Regions from separate parts of the Mesorhizobium sp. M0772 genome, predicted to be linked through region 1. Evidence: riboswitches for the same ligand, from Rfam matches in the RefSeq annotation. Region 1 holds a riboswitch; the other holds the start of a gene.

Region 1 (6,413 bases):
CAAGAAGGCGGCGCTGCTCGGCGTTGCGGTGATTTCCGACCCGCGCTGAGATGTCTCGTCACTCAAGACGCCGGCCGAATTTTCGGCTAATGTTTTCGTGGAATCTGGACCAACCGACCGGACCCAACCACGGAGGCTTAAGTGACGGACGACAAACAGGACCGCATTCGCCAGCGCGCGCACGAGATCTGGGAAAAGGCCGGCCGGCCTGAAGGCGCGCATCAGGAACACTGGGAGCAGGCCACGGCTGAATTTGATGGCGCGGTCGCCAAGCCCAAAAAGGCGGCGAAGAAAGCTGACGCCAAGCCCGCCAAGGCAGCCGCCAAGCCAAAGGCCGCGAAGCCTGCCGCCGCAAAGTCCGGCAAAGCCAAATCGAAATAAGGCCAGAAATAAGGCCAGTCGAAATAAAGCAAGGCCGGAATTCGCTGGCCGGGCCATCCTTGGCGCCCGCCGTTCAGGCGCGCCCGAGCCTCTCAACCTGACGAATTGCGCCTGCGACGGGCAGCGCAATTCCTTGTGTTTGGCGACAGCCGCCCCTCATGCCTCCCAGGCATAACTCGACAGCGCAAAGCGAATCCCGGCAGCTGTCATAGCCAGTTCGCATTCGGTGATCTGGCGCAGGTGGCGCAGATAGCGCGTTACAGTCTGTGGCAGCCAGCCGGCGCAGGCCTCGACATAGGCGCGGCTGTGAACAAGGGTGCCGGTCGACAGCGTCTCGTCCTTCTCGGCAACGACTTTCAGATATTGGCGGATGAAGCGGATGTCGTCGGCGATGTCCTGGCTGGCCATTCGCCAGGCCCCGGCGAGGCGTTGGCACTGATCGAATGACAAGGGCAACAAAGGGGGCGGCAATAAAGGCGGCGGCAACGACGGAGATGACGGCAAAGGACGAGAGAGATCGGCGAAGGCAACATGGTTCGCTGTGCTCAAGGACATTCCTCTCTGAGAAAAGAGATATCGTACTTTATGTACGAATAAGCGTCAAGCCAATTCGTACAGTTGGGACGATGGAAATGAATATAGCAGCGGTCGCTTCAGTTAATCCCGCATCGTGAATCCTTCAGGAGTCGCACCAATTTCGCGGAGGGATTTCCCCAGGATGGTGTTGACTGTTTCCCTCGTGGCGGCGTCGAACAGGTTCAAGCCGCCCCGGATCGTCTCGCGCCAGTTTTCGCCCCTCTCCCACGCTTCCATGAAGGCGAAGGCAAGGTCGTCCTGGCGACGCGTGGCTTCGAGCGCTTGGGTCAGCAGGCGCGCTTGATGGAGATCCTTCTCCCGCTTGGCGCCAGCGCTCGGCCCGCGTCGCGAGGCGACGATCAGCTTGTGGATGGCGTGGCGCTGGGGCGAGGGGACCAGCACAGGCAAGCCCGAGCGATGCAGGAGCACAGTCCGGATGGGGTCGCGGATAAGGAGATCCAGAAACCGTAAGGGCTGCGCGGAGTCTCTGCCGTTTTCTTATAATTACGTTTATCAGCTTGAATTCCAACGCAGTTATAAGAAGTTCGTGGAAACCTTATAACGCAACGAACTGACGAGTCGTCTGTTAACGCCCGGGCGCCCGGCACGTCTGGCCTAAAACACTTTGCCGCAGTGCCTCAACAAACGGCTTCCCCAATGTCTCGAACAATGCTTTAACCCGCCCATCCACAGGGGTGCTCCGTATCGTCGGGGCTGAGATGAGGGCGGCAAGCCTTCGGACCCTAAAGCTGATCTGGATAATACCAGCGGAGCGAGGCGGGCGATGTTTTCAGGCGCACAGATTTCCCTTTATCCCATGACCGACGATTTCGTCGGCGTCATCCTCGGCGCGCTCGGCGCGCTCGATCCCTGGCGCGACCGGCTGCGGATCGAAACCGATGACATCTCGACCCTTATGGTCGGGCCGCCCGAGGTGCTGTTTCCCGCCATGCGCGACCTGTTCGTCGCGGCGGCCAAAAGCGGCAAGCACTGCGTGCTTTCGGCGGCGGTCTCGCGCGGCTGTCCGGGCGAGCCCGACGATCCGATCTGCCGCTCCGACGAGACCGGCGGCCCCGCCATTCCGCTGGACGAGCGCAAGATCGCCGCGATCCGCGCTGTCCAGGCCATGCCGTCGACCGGCCAGCCGGTGGCGGCGCAGTTCTCGCTCTACGTTATGGGCACGGGCGACCATATGGACGAGATCTACGGCTGCATCGATTTCCTGAAACAGTCCGGCGTCTTTGAGCGCTCAAAGAACTTCTGCACCAAATTGCGTGGCGATGCCGGTGCGGTGTTTGCCACGCTCAACGAGGCCTTCTGCCGCTTCGGCCCCGGCGCCGGCCACGTCACCCTCGACATCACGATCTCGGCGAACAGCCCGAGCGCCGTCTGAGCCGCGGCTCAAGCGTCGTTCCTCGAGGATATTGCCGTGGCTGGTTTATCTGACCCATTGCGTGGAGGAGATGCCTCTGACCCCTCAGCACAAAGAGGAGGGGAGCCATTGGCGATTGGCGAAGACCGCGATGCCCACGAATCTCCCCCCTCGAGCAGGAGATGGCCGGCAGGCCAGAGGGGGTCCCAGCGCGTGGAGCGCCGACGTCCTTTTCGCATCGGCAAGGCGTGGGCGCTCTATGCGAGACGACCCCCTCTGTCGCCTTCGGCGACATCTCCCCCTCGAGGGGGGAGATTAGCCGCAGGCATCGCCAAGACCATCCCCGCCGCCTTCGCCTCCGCCCTGCTCCTCGCGGGGTGGGAGCTCTACGCCCGCTATGGTGGCGCTGCGCCCACCATGCTGCCGGCGCCGTCGCGCGTGCTGCAGCAGGCCTGGGAGCATCGCGCTGCCCTTGCCGACAACACGCTGCCCACCATCCGCGCCACATCAGCCGGCTTCGCCTGCTCGTTGGTCGCTGCCTTCGTGCTTTCGGCGCTGGTCGATTTCTTGGCCCCGCTGCGCCGCGCGCTGTTTCCGCTGCTGATCGTCAGCCAGACCTTGCCGCTGGTCGCGATCGCGCCGCTCATCGTGCTGTGGTTCGGCTTCGGGCTGATGCCAAAAATCCTGCTTGTGGCGCTCGTCACCTTCTTCCCGATGATGGTCGCGCTGGTCGAAGGTTTTGCTGCGACCAGCAAGGAGATTTCGCAGATGCTCGCCGCCATGGGGGCAGGGCGCTGGCGTATCTTCTGGCTGGCGCGCCTGCCTTCGGCGCTGCCCTATTTCTTCGCCGGGCTGCGCATCTCCGTCACCTACGCCGTGGTCGGCGCGATCTTCGCCGAATATGCGGGGGCGGCGAAGGGGCTGGGCATCTACATGCTGAATGCCAAGAACAACTTTCGGCCCGATCTGGTGCTCGCCGCGGTCGCCGTCAGCGCCGCGCTCACGCTTGTCTTGTTCGCCATTGCGGTGCTCGTCCAGCGCTTCGCCATGCCTTGGGAGAATGCAGGGAGCGAAAGCCGCGACGGCAAGGTTGAAGCTGCAGAAGAGAACCGTCAATGACGCGGCTCGAACTCCGGGACATCAGGAAGAACTTCGGCGCGCTTGAGGTGCTCGCCGGAATTTCGCTTCATGTCGCGGCCGGCGAGTTCGTTTCCATCCTCGGCCCTTCCGGCGCCGGCAAGTCGACGCTGTTCCAGCTGCTGACCGGCGCGCTGAAAGGTGAGGGCGACATGCGCTTCGACGGCGCGCCAATGCAGGGCAACCCCTTCGCCTTCATGCCGCAGCGCGACTCGCTGATGCCGTGGCGGCGCGTCATCGACAATGTGACGCTGGGGCTGCAAGTGCAGGGTCTTGGCCGCAAGGCGGCGCGCGAACGCGTCGCGCCGTTGTTTGCCGAGTTCGGCCTTGCCGGCTTCGAGCGCGCCTGGCCGGCGGAACTTTCCGGCGGCATGCGCCAGCGCGCCGCCCTTTTGCGCACCGTGGTGCAGCAGCGCGACATGCTGCTGCTCGACGAGCCCTTTGGCGCGCTGGATGCACTGACCCGCGCGGGTATGCAGCGCTGGCTGGAAGGCATGTGGCAGCGCCACCGCTGGACCGCGCTGCTGATCACCCATGACGTGCGCGAAGCCGTCTACCTCTCCGATCGAATCTATCTGATGTCGGCGCGGCCGGCCCGCATCACCGGCGAGATCGCCGTGCCGCTGCCGCGCCCGCGCACCACCGGCAGCGATGCCGCGCGCCAGGCCGCCGCGCTCGAAGCCGACATCCTCGACACGCTGCTCAATCCCGGGACTGACCGGGGCTTGTTCCCGCAGACCGCTCAAAGGAGTTTTTCATGACGGAATTCACACGCCGGCAGGCTTTGCTGCTGACGCTGGCCGCCGGATTGCCGCTGGCCTCGCGCGCTCATGCGGCTGCGCAAAAAATCACCGTCGCGCTCGACTGGACGGTCAACACCAACCATGTCGGCCTGTTCGTTGCCCGCGACAAAGGGTTCTACCACGAGGCTGGGCTCGATGTTGAGATCCTGCCCTATGGCGATACCGGCGCCGGCACGCTGGTCGCCAACCACATCGCCGATTTCGGCATTGCCGGCGTCGGCCTGTTCACCCAGCGGGCCGCCGGCGCCGACCTCAAAGCGGTCTACGCCGTGGTCCAGCAGGAGACCGGACGGCTGGTCTTCAACGCGGACCGTAGTGAGATCAAAGGCCCGAAAAACCTTGACGGCCTGACCTATGGCGGTTTCGGCAGCGCCTGGGAAAACACGCTGATCTCGACCATCATCCGCCACGATGGTGGCAAGGGCGTTTTCGAGACCGTGACGCTCGGCACCTCGGCCTATGAGGCGCTGGCCAACGGCTCGGTCGACTTCACGCTGGAGGTCTCGACCTGGGAAGGAGTCGCTGCCGAGCTGAAAGGCGTCAGGCAGCGCAGCTTCCGCTACGCCGACTACGGCGTGCCCGACGAGCACACCACCTTGATCGCCTCCAGCAATGCATATCTCCAGGCAAACCCGAAGGCCGCATCGGCCTTCGTCGAGGCAACGCGGCGCGGCTACCAATTTGCCTGCGATCACCCGCAGGAAGCCGGCGATCTGCTGATCGCGTCCAACAAGGACGCGCTGACCGACCCGGCGCTGGTCCACGCTTCGCTGAAGATGCTCGTCGACGGGCACTTCCTCAGAAGCCAGGCCGGCGTCATCGGCACCATCGACAAGGCCAAGATCGAGGCGATCGGAACCTACCTCTTCAGGGCCGGCATTCTGCTTGACGCCGATGGCAAGGGGCTGAAAGAGCGGCCGGATTTCGGGGGGTATTTTACGAACGAGTTTTTGGGCGCGTAATCTCCCCCCTCGGGAGATGTCGCCGAAGGCGACAGAGGGGGTCGGTACGTCCTGACGCGACTTCCTATCGCGGACAGAGGACGTCAGCGCCTTACGCGCGGCGACCCCCTCTGGCCTGCCGGCCATCTCCCCCTCGAGGGGGGAGATTGCGCCTCACCGCCTTCTCCCTCACATATCGATCATCGAGCGCTTCACCCGGCCGATGATGGTGATGGCGCCTTCGAGCGCCGGCGGCGGGATGTCCATGTAGGAGGCCGGCTGGAAGGGCGGGTTCTCGTTGGGGCGGTAACGCTTGTAGGTGGCCTGGCCGGATTCGTCAGAAATGACGTAGCAGCCATTGGTCACCAGCCGCTTGTCCCTGAGGTTGACGAAGATGATCGAATCCGGTGGCGAGATCTTGTTCATCGACGGGCCGTCGACGCGCAGAGCAATCCATTGGCCCTGCTCCAGATCGGTGGTGGGGATGGTCGGATAGTCGCTGAGATTGACCACCATGTCCTGGCTGCCGAGTTCGCCGGCGCTGATCCATGAGACGATGGGCACATCGACGGTGGCCAGCGACGGCATCGGGATCTGCCGGCCCGACTCGTCAAAGCCGAAATGGCCCCCCGCAAGGCTGCCGCCGTCGCCGTTGAACAAGAGCCAGCCGGGATCGACGCCGAACAGGCGGCCGTATTTCTCCGCCGCCTTGCGCGACAGCGGCCGGTTACCGTTCTCGTGACTGATCAGCGTGTTCTTGTTGATGTCGCGCAATGCCCGCGCGGCGTCGCTCGGCGAGGCATAGCCCGCCTCCGCCCGTGCCTGCTGCAATCTGTGCCTCGGTTCCTGCATCGTACAAATTGCCTGAATTTATCGTCCAGTACGTACGATTTCGCTTGCGTACGTTTCGTACATATCGTACGCTTAGCGCATGATCGAACAAACCGCAAGCGTTTCCGCAGGCATCCTCAGCTTTCTCCCATCGTCCGGGCTGTCCTCCTCCCCGGTCCGGACGCAAACCGGGGCTTCTGCCCCGGATCCGGTCGAACCGTCGTCCCCCCGATCGACCGGAACGGCCGGAGCCGCTCCTCTCCCGACTCCGGCCACCTCTTCGGCCCATGGCGCCGCCGGTGCGCCAAGGGCTGTCTCCGGCGGGCAGGACCTTTCCTGCATCCGCACGGAAGATGGCACCGTCATCCTGTT
Region 2 (6,413 bases), on a different contig from region 1:
CGTCCGTGAGATACTGCGCCAGGGTCTCGGCCGGATCGACCGCCTCGCGCTTCTGGTCGAGCGTGGCGATTTCCAGATTGGTGCCGAGCCGCACCGAGCCGGCATCGGGCTTCATCTCGCCGGTGAGCATCTTCAACAGCGTCGTCTTGCCGGCGCCGTTCGGCCCGACAAGGCCGACGCGATCGCCGCGCTGGATGCGGGTCGAGAAGCCCTTGACCACGGTCAGGTCGCCAAAACTCTTCTCGATGTTCTTGGCCTCGATCACCAGCTTGCCGGACTCGGCGGCGTCGCTGGCCACCATGGTCGCCGAGCCTTCGGCGCCGCGATGGCCGCGAAAACGCTGGCGCATGGTCTGCAGTTCGCCTAGGCGGCGCATGTTGCGTTTGCGGCGAGCCGTCACGCCATAGCGCAGCCAATGCTCCTCGCGCACGATCTGGCGGCCGAGCTTGTGCTGTTCGCGCTCTTCCTCTTCCAGCACAAGGTCGCGCCATTCCTCGAAATGGCCAAAGCCCTTGTCGAGGCGGCGGGTCTGGCCACGGTCGAGCCAGACAGTGGCGCGCGAGACGCGTTCGAGGAAGCGACGGTCGTGCGAGATGACGATCAGCGCCGAAGATGTCCGGACAAGCTCTTCTTCCAGCCATTCGATGACCGACAAATCGAGATGGTTCGTCGGCTCGTCAAGCAGCAGAATATCGGGTTCGGGCGCCATGACGCGGGCAAGTGCTGCGCGGCGCGCCTCGCCGCCGGAGAGATCGTTGGGGTTCTCCGTGCCGGCGAGGCCGAGATGCTCCATCAGATATGTGGCGCGGTAGGGATCGTCGGCAGGCCCAAGCCCGGCCTCGACATAGGCACGCACATTGGCAAAGCCGTCCATGTCGGGCATTTGCGGGAGATAGCGCACCGTTGCCGAAGGCTGGCGGAAGACCTCGCCGTCTTGCGGCTCGATCAGACCGGCGGCAATCTTCAGGAGTGTCGACTTGCCGGAGCCGTTGCGGCCGACGAGCGCGATCTTGTCACCGGCGGACGCCGTCAGTTCGGCGCCATCGAGCAGCGGCGTGCCGCCAAAGGTCAGTCTTATGCCGTCGAGGTTGAGAAGGGGCGGGGCCATGTCAGCTTTCAGGCAAGGGATAGGGGTGGGCGAGCAGCAGCGCGCGGCCATGGCCGAGCGCGATTTCGAGGCCCCCGGTCTTGTTGGACTTGACCTCGTTCGAGATGGTCAGCGACGAGCCGAACACGACCTCGACATGGTCGAGCGGCCACTTCGCGCCGGACACGGTGAGGCCCGAAAGATCGGAAAAGCCGAGCACCGAAAACAGCGTTCCGTCGGCATAGTCGAAGCCGGCCTTGCCAGGCAGCAGAGGGGCGCCTTCCTGCGCTCCGCTGGTCAACAGCACTTTTGTGCCGGCCTCGGCCAGCCGCAGGCTGAGCGCCAGATGGAGGAAGGCGTGGTCGGCGCGCCTGCCGCCGAAAGCGCCGGCCAGCACCAGGCTGGTGGCGCCGCGTTCCAATGCCGCCGCGATCGCCAGTTCGCCATCGGTCTTGTCCTTTTCGGGAGGAAACACCTCCCGCGGCACGGCGGCGAGATCGGCAGGCAGGTCCGCCGGCACGGAATCGAAATCGCCGACCCACAGCTCCGGCATCACGCCGAGCAGGCGGGCATGATCGATGCCGGCGTCGGCGGCGATGACGCGCGTGCCCGCGACCTGGCGGTCGAGCCGCGGCGTGCGGACGAGATCGCCGCCAAGCAGGATGGTGAATGTGCTCATATCCGCTGGCCCTTACCAGCCCCGCCGACGAAACGGAAGGCCGAGCGGCACCGTCACTCTTTGTTGGAGCATGATCTTTTTCCGGAAACGGATTCCACTTTCCGGGATCATGCTCGGGCAAACTTCCGCTTGCGTGGCACCTTGGCCGGGCCTATGTGTCGAAACGCTCTAACGGGGTGCCGGACGCGATCTTCGCGGACCGGCTGAGAGGCAGTCTCGCCAACCCGCTGAACCTGATCCGGTTTGTACCGGCGGAGGGATTAGACGCTTCGGACAGCCCGACGCCTCAATTCCTTTCAACACGAATGAAGGAGGCGCCGATGCGCATGTTTTTGTCCCGTCTTGTCCCAGCGCTGGGGCTTGCTGTTTCGCTACTGGCAAGCCCTGCGTCCGCGCAGGAAAAACTCACGATCTATACCTATGAGAGTTTCACTGCCGACTGGGGTCCAGGCCCCCAGGTGAAGAAGGAATTCGAGGCCGAGTGCGGCTGCAGCGTCGACTTCGTCTCGGTGGCCGACGGCGTCGCGCTGCTCAACCGCGTCAAGCTCGAAGGTGCCTCGACCAAGGCCGATATCGTGCTTGGCCTCGACACCAACCTCACCGCGGAAGCCAAGGCTTCCGGCCTGTTTGTCCCACATGGCGCGGTGGCTGAAAACAACGTGCCGGGCGGCTGGAGCGACGACACTTTCGTGCCCTACGATTATGGCTATTTCGCCGTCGTCTACGACACCGAGAAGCTGAAGAGCCCACCGAAGAGCCTGAAGGAATTGGTCGAGGGCGATGCCGCCGACAAGATCGTCATCCAGGATCCGAGGACGTCGACGCCGGGCCTTGGCCTGCTGCTGTGGGTCAAGTCGGTCTATGGCGACAAGGCGCCGGAAGCCTGGGCGAAACTCAAGGGCAAAGTGCTGACGGTGACGCCGGGCTGGAGCGAGGCCTACGGCCTGTTCACCAAGGCCGAGGCGCCGATGGTGCTGTCCTATACGACATCGCCGGCCTACCACATGGTGGCCGAGAACACCGGGCGCTACCAGGCGGCCTCGTTCGAGGAAGGCGAGTATCTGCAGATCGAGGTCGCCGGCATCACCACCACGGGCGCGAAGAACCCCCTGGCGGCGAAGTTCCTGGCCTTCATGACCGGGCCGAAATTCCAGGACGTCATTCCGGAGACCAACTGGATGTTCCCGGCCGGGAAAACCGCCAAGCCGCTCAATCCGGCTTTTGATAGGCTGGTCAAGCCGGCGAAGACCTTGCTGTTCAGCCCGGAAGAGGTCGCGGCAAATCGCAAGGCCTGGGTGGATGAATGGCTGGCGGTGATGAGCAAGTAGGAATTCAGGATGCTGCTTGAACACCCCCCTCTGGCCTGCCGGCCATCTCCCCCGCAAGGGGGGAGATCAAGCGCTCGGAAGCTTTCGCCAACCTCCAACGCTGCGAGGATGGGGCGGGGAGCGAAGCTGCTAATCTCCCCCCTTGTGGGGGCGATGTCCGGCAGGACAGAGGGGGGTGGGCGGGAACTCGACGTCCGTGAAATATTTCCGTCAGCAGCCAACGTGCGATGTAGGGTTGGATAGCGCAAAATGCGTGCGCACTATCCCTCTGATCCCCGCATCACCCCCGGCACCATCGCGCTTGCGGCAATCGCGCTGCTGATCGGTGGCGCCTTCGCCGGCCTTATCCGCGAAGGCGCGCACGACCTTTCCGGCGCCGCGTCCGCCTTTGACCTCTATCTCCTGCGCGTTGTCCGCTTCACGCTCTGGCAGGCTGCGCTCTCGACTCTGCTTTCCGCCGTACCGGCGCTCTTCGTCGCCCGGGCGCTGTCGCGGCATCCGCGCTTCTTCGGACGCGGCTTCATCCTGCAGCTGTTCACTGTGCCCCTTGCCTTGCCGGCAATTGTCGGAGCGCTGGGCATACTGGCGCTCTATGGCCGCGCCGGTTATTTCGCCGCGATCGGTGGCCAGAGCTGGCCCGACATCTATGGGCTGTCGGGCATCCTCGTCGCCCACGTCTTCTTCAACCTGCCGCTGGCCACCCGGCTGTTCCTCGAAGCGCTGGGAACGGTGCCGGCCGATCAATGGCGGCTGGCGAGCCAGCTCGGCATGGGGGCGAGGCCAGCCTTCCGGCTGATCGAGTGGCCGGTGCTGCGCGCCGCGCTGCCGGGCGTCGCCGGGCTTGTCTTCATGCTTTGCATCACCTCCTTCACCATCGTGCTGATCCTCGGCGGCGGGCCGGCGGCGACGACGCTGGAAGTCGCCATCTATCAGGCGCTGCGTTTCGACTTCGATCCGGCGCGAGCGGTGACGCTGACCGTGCTGCAGATCGCGCTGACTTTTGCCGTCATGCTGGCGCTGACGCGGCTTGGCGCCAATACGACCGGCGACGCCAATTTGCCTGTCGCGCCGCGCCGCTATCACTTGGCCAGCAAAGCAGAAACAGCGTTCAACGCCGTCCTGATCGTGCTCGCCTTGCTGTTCGTCGCCGGACCGATGGCGGCCACCGTTGCCTCCGGCCTCGGCGCCGATCTCGGCCGGCTGGCGGGCGAGAGTGCCGTGCGTCAGGCGACGCTGACCAGCGCCGGTCTCGCCTTCTCGGCGGCGCTACTTTCGGTGGCGCTGGCACTGTCGCTGATCATGGCGCGGCGGGCACTGTCGCTGCGCCGCCGGTCCAGTGCCCGTTCATTGCTCGAACATGCCACCGACACCGGCGCCGGCTTCGTCCTCGTCGTGCCGCCCATCGTTATCGGCGCCGGCTGGTTTCTCCTGCTGCGCACGGTCAGCGATGTCTTTGCCATTGCGCCGGTCATGGTCGTCACCGTCAATGCGGTGATGGCGATGCCCTTTGCCATCCGCGCGATGCGCCCGGCCTATGATGCGGCGAGCGAGCGCCACGAAAAGCTGTGCGCGCAGCTCGGCATTGCGGGCTGGAACCGGCTGCTTCTGGTCGACTGGCCATCGCTGCGGCGGCCGCTGGCCACCGGCTTTGCCTTCGCCATGGCACTGTCGCTCGGCGATCTCGGCGTCATCGCGCTGTTCGGCAGCGATTCGGTGCAGACCTTGCCCTATCTCCTGCTGGCGCGCATGGGCAGCTATCGCACGGCCGATGCTGCCGGGCTGGCTTTGCTGCTCGGGGCGGTCTGCCTTGCATTGGTGGTCGCGGCAGACTGGCTGGGACGGGGAGAGAGATCGTGACGTCCGCTGTGGAGAAAGGCACGACTGTCCGGCTGGACAAGGTCTCGTTCAGCTATGGCGAAACGTCATTCCTGTTCGATGTCGAATTCCATACATCTAAGATCACCGCCATCATGGGGGCAAGTGGTTCGGGCAAATCGACCTTGCTCAATCTGGTGGCTGGTTTCGAGACGCCGGAGTCCGGTCGTGTGCTGATCGGCGGCGCCGATGTCAGCGCCGAGCCGCCTTCGGCGCGGCCGGTGTCGATGGTATTCCAGGAAAACAATCTGTTTGCTCATCTCTCGGTGGAGAAGAATGTCGGGCTCGGCCGCTCGCCATCGCTCAACCTGACCGACGCCGATCGCGCCGCAATCGCCGAGGCGCTTGACCGCGTCGGCCTGGCCGGCAAGGAAATGCGCCTGCCGCGCGAACTCTCCGGCGGCGAAAGGCAGCGCGTGGCGCTCGCCCGCGTTCTGGTGCGCGACCGGCCGGTGCTGCTGCTCGACGAGCCGTTCGCTTCGCTCGGGCCAGCACTGCGCGACGACATGCTCGACCTGGTGGCCGGCGTTCATGCCGAGCGGGCGATGACGGTGCTGTTCGTCACGCATCAGCCGGAAGACGCTCGCCGTATCGGCGAGCAGATGGTTTTTCTGGACAATGGCAGGGTTGCCGCGACGGGACCTGCCGCCGATTTTTTCGACGGCACTGGCCCTGAAGCGTTTCGGCGCTATATCGGCGCAAGTTCGGGCGGATCACGCGATATTGCCCGGAAGCGGACATAATTTACGACCAAACCGGCTACAGGTGATGTGGCGCTTGCTTGCCATGGTCCAGTCGATGTGGCTAGGTCCGCTTAGTACTGGTCCGGCACGAGCCGTGATTTGCCCCTACAGCGCCGCACCCGGCCGGATGCGTAAACGCTGTAGGTTTTTTGATGTGTGCAGGATTGCCAACGAAAACCGATTTTCGCTGGCGCGGACCCCGGTCCAAATCATGCGCCGAGAGCTGAAGGAACGCCGTGCTGCCGACCGGCACTGACACTTTGAAACGCAGACCGCTGGTGCGCTTCCTCGCGCTGGCCGGCCTTGCCGTGGCGCTGGCCAGCTGCCAGATGTTCACGCCTCCCGAAGTGCAGGAATCCGGCTTCCAGCCTTCCGACAAGCCGATCACGGTCGACAATGTCGCCGCCAACAGCAAGCTTGCCGAACTGGCGAAGGCGCAACATCCGCGCATCCTTGCCACCTATGGCGGCGAATATTCCGATCCCAAGCTCGAGCGCATGGTGGCCAAGGTTGTCGGCAGCCTGACCGTGGTATCGGCCAATCCGACCCAGACCTATCGCATCACCATCCTCAATTCGCCCAACGTCAACGCTTTCGCGCTGCCGGGCGGCTATCTCTACGTCACCCGCGGCCTGCTGGCGCTGGCCAATGATTCGGCCGAACTCGCCGCCGTCATCGCGCATGAGATGGGCCACGTCACC

The links. Region 1 has a riboswitch for thiamine pyrophosphate ahead of NKI06_RS29370 (YkoF family thiamine/hydroxymethylpyrimidine-binding protein). Riboswitches for the same ligand answer to the same signal wherever they lie in the genome.
Region 2: another riboswitch for thiamine pyrophosphate. It lies ahead of thiB (thiamine ABC transporter substrate binding subunit); the one in region 1 lies ahead of NKI06_RS29370 (YkoF family thiamine/hydroxymethylpyrimidine-binding protein).

Annotation. Positions count from the first base shown of each region.
Region 1 is NZ_JAMYPB010000079.1:1,204-7,616, reverse strand. It holds gene NKI06_RS29390 (hypothetical protein) at 1-49, shown strand, start outside; gene NKI06_RS29385 (DUF2934 domain-containing protein) at 142-381, shown strand; gene NKI06_RS29380 (hypothetical protein) at 538-789, opposite strand; partial or broken gene NKI06_RS29375 (GSU2403 family nucleotidyltransferase fold protein) at 1,039-1,428, opposite strand; TPP riboswitch at 1,639-1,751, shown strand; gene NKI06_RS29370 (YkoF family thiamine/hydroxymethylpyrimidine-binding protein) at 1,742-2,350, shown strand; gene NKI06_RS29365 (ABC transporter permease) at 2,606-3,448, shown strand; gene NKI06_RS29360 (ABC transporter ATP-binding protein) at 3,445-4,227, shown strand; gene NKI06_RS29355 (ABC transporter substrate-binding protein) at 4,224-5,231, shown strand; gene NKI06_RS29350 (LexA family transcriptional regulator) at 5,400-6,062, opposite strand; gene NKI06_RS29345 (hypothetical protein) at 6,142-6,413, shown strand, end outside.
Region 2 is NZ_JAMYPB010000046.1:20,256-26,668, forward strand. It holds gene NKI06_RS24445 (ABC-F family ATP-binding cassette domain-containing protein) at 1-1,108, opposite strand, end outside; gene NKI06_RS24450 (thiamine diphosphokinase) at 1,110-1,766, opposite strand; TPP riboswitch at 1,929-2,043, shown strand; gene thiB (thiamine ABC transporter substrate binding subunit) at 2,087-3,094, shown strand; gene thiP (thiamine/thiamine pyrophosphate ABC transporter permease) at 3,344-4,951, shown strand; gene thiQ (thiamine ABC transporter ATP-binding protein) at 4,948-5,712, shown strand; gene NKI06_RS24470 (M48 family metalloprotease) at 6,042-6,413, shown strand, end outside.